DNA from 2 places in the Neisseria yangbaofengii genome. Region 2 is predicted to be linked to the other one. Evidence: predicted binding sites of a transcription regulator. Region 2 holds the regulator's gene; the other holds the start of a gene.
The links. The regulator FNR, encoded in region 2, switches genes on or off when oxygen is low (the NO sensors DNR and NnrR bind a similar motif). The targets are predictions, from matches to a motif close to TTGATNNNNATCAA.
Positions count from the first base shown of each region.

Region 1: the regulator FNR is predicted to act here: its motif matches at 1,037-1,050, upstream of H4O27_RS01655 (cytochrome-c peroxidase).

Region 1 is NZ_CP062976.1:305,897-308,307, forward strand. It holds gene H4O27_RS01650 (NAD(P)H-dependent glycerol-3-phosphate dehydrogenase) at 1-780, opposite strand, end outside; gene H4O27_RS01655 (cytochrome-c peroxidase) at 1,120-2,271, shown strand.
Region 2 is NZ_CP062976.1:579,628-582,038, reverse strand. It holds gene H4O27_RS02880 (CysB family HTH-type transcriptional regulator) at 29-979, shown strand; gene fnr (fumarate/nitrate reduction transcriptional regulator Fnr) at 1,056-1,790, opposite strand; gene hemN (oxygen-independent coproporphyrinogen III oxidase) at 1,942-2,411, shown strand, end outside.

The DNA of each region.
Region 1 (2,411 bases), 270 kb from region 2:
GCCTAAACCGACGCGGCGGTTGCGGGATAAGGCGCCGGTGCAGGTCAGAATTAAGTCGCCGATGCCGGCCAAGCCCATCATGGTTTTCGGCTGCGCACCCATGGCAACAGCCAGACGGGTGATTTCCGCCAAACCGCGCGTCACTAAAGCGGCGCGGGCATTCAGGCCGTATTCAAGGCCGTCTGAAAGACCGGTCGCAATCGCCATCACGTTTTTCACTGCGCCGCCGACTGCCACGCCAATTACATCGGTGCTGCCGTATAAGCGCATCACGTTGTTGTTTAACTGTTCGACCAGCGATTCAATCCATTCTTTGTTTTCGGAAGCCAGCACCACGGCGCAAGGCAATTGTTGCGCCAATTCTTGTGCAAAGCTCGGGCCGGACAATACGCCAAGGGTTTTGTTTTCCGGCAAGACTTCTTTCAATACTTGGAAAGTCAATAAACCGGTGTCTTGCTCGAAGCCTTTACATGCGGCCAAAACCGGAATATCGGCGGCACCGTTGGCTTTTAATAATTCTGCGCTGCTGCGCAAGCCGGCAACAGAGGTCACAATCAGTACCAATTCGGAGTCTTTTAATGCCTCGGTCAAACCGGTATGGGCGGTCAGGCTTTCCGGGAATGGGAAACCCGGCAGAGCATGTTTGTTTTCACGGTTGTTTTGCAAGGTTTCGATGTGTTGGGCATTGCGCGCCCATAGAGCCACTTCGTTGCCGTGTTGTGCAAAGTGAACAGCCAGTGCAGTGCCCCAAGATCCTGCGCCCATAACAGTAATTTTCATAGAAATCTTCCTAATTAAGATTTGCGCCTAACTTTAAAACAATCGGCCATCGGGTGCAAGTGATTTGCCATGATTTGCAGTTAAATACGGGCAATTCTTAGAAAAGAATAAGAAAATAAAATTTCAGCTATCTGGTATATTGGGTTTGGCTATGGCGATATCGAAATTGATTTATCGCAAAAAACCAAAAGCCGGGTCTGATTATACTCTATACATAAATTAACCAAAACAATGACAAACAGCAGTAACCAAATGTTGGATTTTTATCAAACCTAACCACAGGGGTCGGCTGCTTCAGGTGAGCAGTGTCGTCCCTTTTAATATATAAAGGAATACGCCATGAAATACCAAGCTTTCGGCAAAATCACCCTTTCTCTTGCAGTATCGGCGGCATTGGCTGCTTGTGGCGACAAACCTGCCGAACAAGTAGCTGCGCCGGCTGCTTCTGAGTCTGCTGCACCGGCTTCTCAAGCAGCTTATGACAACAGCAGCGCATCGCAAGAAGACAAAGATTTGCTGCAACGTGCGCAAGGCATTTTCAAACCACTGCCAACGCCTGAAGAAATGCAAAAGCTGCGTCCTTTCACGCTTGAGCAAGTCGAACTCGGCCAATCATTGTGGTATGAGCCGCGCTTGTCCAAAGGCAATACGGTAAGCTGCAACTCTTGCCATAACCTGGCTTCTGCCGGTGTGGACAACATGCCGACCAGCCAAGGTCACAAAGGCAGCTTCGGCAGCCGTAACTCTCCGACCGTGTTGAACGCGGCAACTTTAGACATGCAATTCTGGGATGGTCGAGCGGCTGACGTGGAAGAGCAGGCGGGCGGTCCGTTGCTGAATCCGGTGGAAATGGCGAACGACAGCGAAGAAGCGGTGGTCGCCAAAATCGCGAATATTCCGGAATACCAAAAAGCGTTTGAAACAGCCTTCCCACAAGACGGCGCGATCAGCTTCAAAAACATCACCACTGCGATTGCTGCGTTTGAACGTACTTTGCTGACGCCGACCAAATGGGACGAGTACCTGAAAGGCAACATCAATGCCTTGAATGAGCAAGAACGCAAAGGTGTGCGCTCGTTTATGGATAACGGCTGTATTGCCTGCCACGCCGGCGTGAGCTTAGGCGGTAACTCGTTCCAAAAATTCGGCTTGGTACGGGGCCCTTATTGGAAATTTATTGAAGACCCGAACCAAGACAAAGGCCGTGCCGACGTGACCAAAAACGAAGCCGACCGATACTTCTTCCGCGTACCGGGCTTACGTAACGTAGGCAAAACTTATCCGTACTTCCACAACGGCAGCGTTTGGGAATTGGATAAAGCGGTGAAAATTATGGGTCAGGCGCAATTGGGTAAAGACTTGCCGCAAGAAGAGGTGGACAACATCGTCGCATTCTTGCATACCTTGTCTGGCTCTGTTTCGGAAAAAGCGCGCACTATGCCTGAATTGCCGTTGTCTAGCCCGACGGTATCACATCCTGACAACAAATAATGTGAAGTATAGTGAATCCACTATAAAATAGTAAGGCGTTGGTTCGCCCGGCCGTATTGTCTATACTATCTTCGGCTCGCCGCCTTGTCCTATTTTTAAAGTGAATCCACTATAGTCAATCCCCCAAATATAAATTACAA
Region 2 (2,411 bases):
GTCGCACAATGCCCACAACTCAAACACCATGAAATTACAACAGTTACGCTACGCGCTCGAAGTTTACCGCCATAATCTGAATGTTTCCGAAGCAGCCGACGCGCTGTTTACTTCCCAACCGGGAATTTCCAAACAAATCCGATTATTGGAAGAAGAACTGGGCATTCAGATTTTCATCCGCAGCGGCAAGCGTGTGGTCTCGGTTTCGCAGCCAGGTAAAGCAGTGTTGGAAATTTCCGAGCGTATTTTGCGGGATGTGCAAAACATCAAAAATATCGGCAGTGAGTTTACCGGCCATGACAGCGGCGCACTCACCATCGCCACCACTCACACACAGGCGCGCTATGCCCTGCCACATATTGTGGCTGACTTTGTGAAACATTATCCCAAGGTTAATCTTACTATCAAACAAGGCAGCCCTTCGGCGATTGCGCAAATGGTCAGCAACGGCGAAGCCGACATCGCCATCATTACCGAGAAGCTCGACGATCACCCTGAATTGCGCAAACTCAACTGCTACGACTGGAATCATGCGGTGGTGGTGCCGAAAAACCATCCTTTGCTCGATTGTAGAAATCCGCTCAGCATTGAAGATTTGGCCGGCTTCCCGTTGATTACTTATGAATTCGCCTTCCATTCCGGCAGCAGTATTGCACGCGCTTTTGCCAAAGCCAAGCTGGAGCAGCCGGAAGTCGCTTTGGCCGCAGCTGATACCGATGTACTGAAAACATATGTCAAACTGGGCTTGGGTGCGGGCTTGATGGCGAAAATGGCTTATGACCCGCAAGCCGATCAGGATTTAGAATTGATTGATGTTGCTCATTTGTTCGAGCCGTCGCCAACTTGGATTGCTATCCGTTCCGATACTTATTTGCGCGGCTATACTTATGACTTTATCGAAATGTTCGCACCGCATTTAAACCGCGAGACCATCGACCGCATCTTGTATGCACCGATTGTGGAAGACTTCTCTATTTAAAGCGTTTGTCTGCCCGGAGGCATAAAAAGGCCGTCTGAAACCAAAATGTTTCAGACGGCCTTTTTATGCCTCAACCTTACACGGCATGCGCACAACCGGATACCATTTTTTTCAAAGCCTGTGAATCAAGAATCTTAATGTGTTTGTGTTCCACTTCAATCAAGCCTTCGTGATGGAACTTCGACAGTGTGCGGCTGACTGTTTCCAGTTTCAAGCCCAAATAGCTGCCGATTTCTTCACGCGACATACGCAAAATGAAATCATTGGCGGCAAAACCACGCGAATACAAACGATTCGACAAATTCAACAAAAACGCGGCCAAACGCTCTTCGGCACGCATATTGCCTAACAACAACATTACGCCTTGATCGCGCACGATTTCGCGGCTCATCAAGCGGAAAAAGTGTGTTTGCAGGCTCGGAATGTTTTGACCTAACTCCTCCATGTGTGCAAACGGCAATTCACACACTTCACTATCTTCCAAGGCTACGGCATCACAGCTGTGGACATGCGAACAAATGCCGTCCATACCAATCAGCTCGCCCGACATAAAGAAGCCGGTCACCTGGTCACGCCCGTCTTGACTCGCCACTGTGGTTTTAAAGAAACCGGCGCGAATGGCAAACAAAGAAGTAAACGGCTCACCGGCACGGAACAGATATTCGCCTTTTTTCAGACGGCGGCTCTGACGGATCACGGCATCCAATTGGGAAAATTCGTTAGGCAACAAACCAACCGGCAAACAAAGTTCACGCAAAGAACACGTCGAACACAATGCTTTCAATTGATGTGTAGAATTGTGTGTGGCCATAAAATAAAAATACCTTTTTTATAAAACTTCTTGCCCTGACTAAGCTTATCTTGACTCATATCAAGACAGGTTTATCATAATGTGGCATTCTAGCAAACTAAATCGAATTTTACTAATTCGTTAAACAAAATATAGACACAACACGACCATCATGAAAATAATCTCAATAAAAAACAACGATATACCAGAGTTTGACCGCGACTTGATTGCCAAACTTCCGGCAAGTGGCCCACGCTATACTTCTTACCCTACTGCCGACCGCTTCCACGATGGCTTTCGCGAAGCCGAATACACCCATGCACTGCACTTACGCGGTTTGGGCGCGCTCAACAAGCCTTTATCGCTTTATATTCACATTCCGTTTTGCAATACCATCTGCTATTACTGCGGCTGCAACAAAATCATCACCAAGGATAAAACCCGTGCCGATGCTTATATTGAGTATCTCGAGCGTGAAATGGAGCTGCTCGCCCCTCATCTCAACGGCCGCCATCAATTAGCCCAACTTCACTTCGGCGGCGGCACCCCGACCTTCTTGAACGACGGCCAACTCGAACGCGTGTTTGAGATGATTCGCAAACATTTCCAACTCATACCCAACGGCGAATATTCCATCGAAAT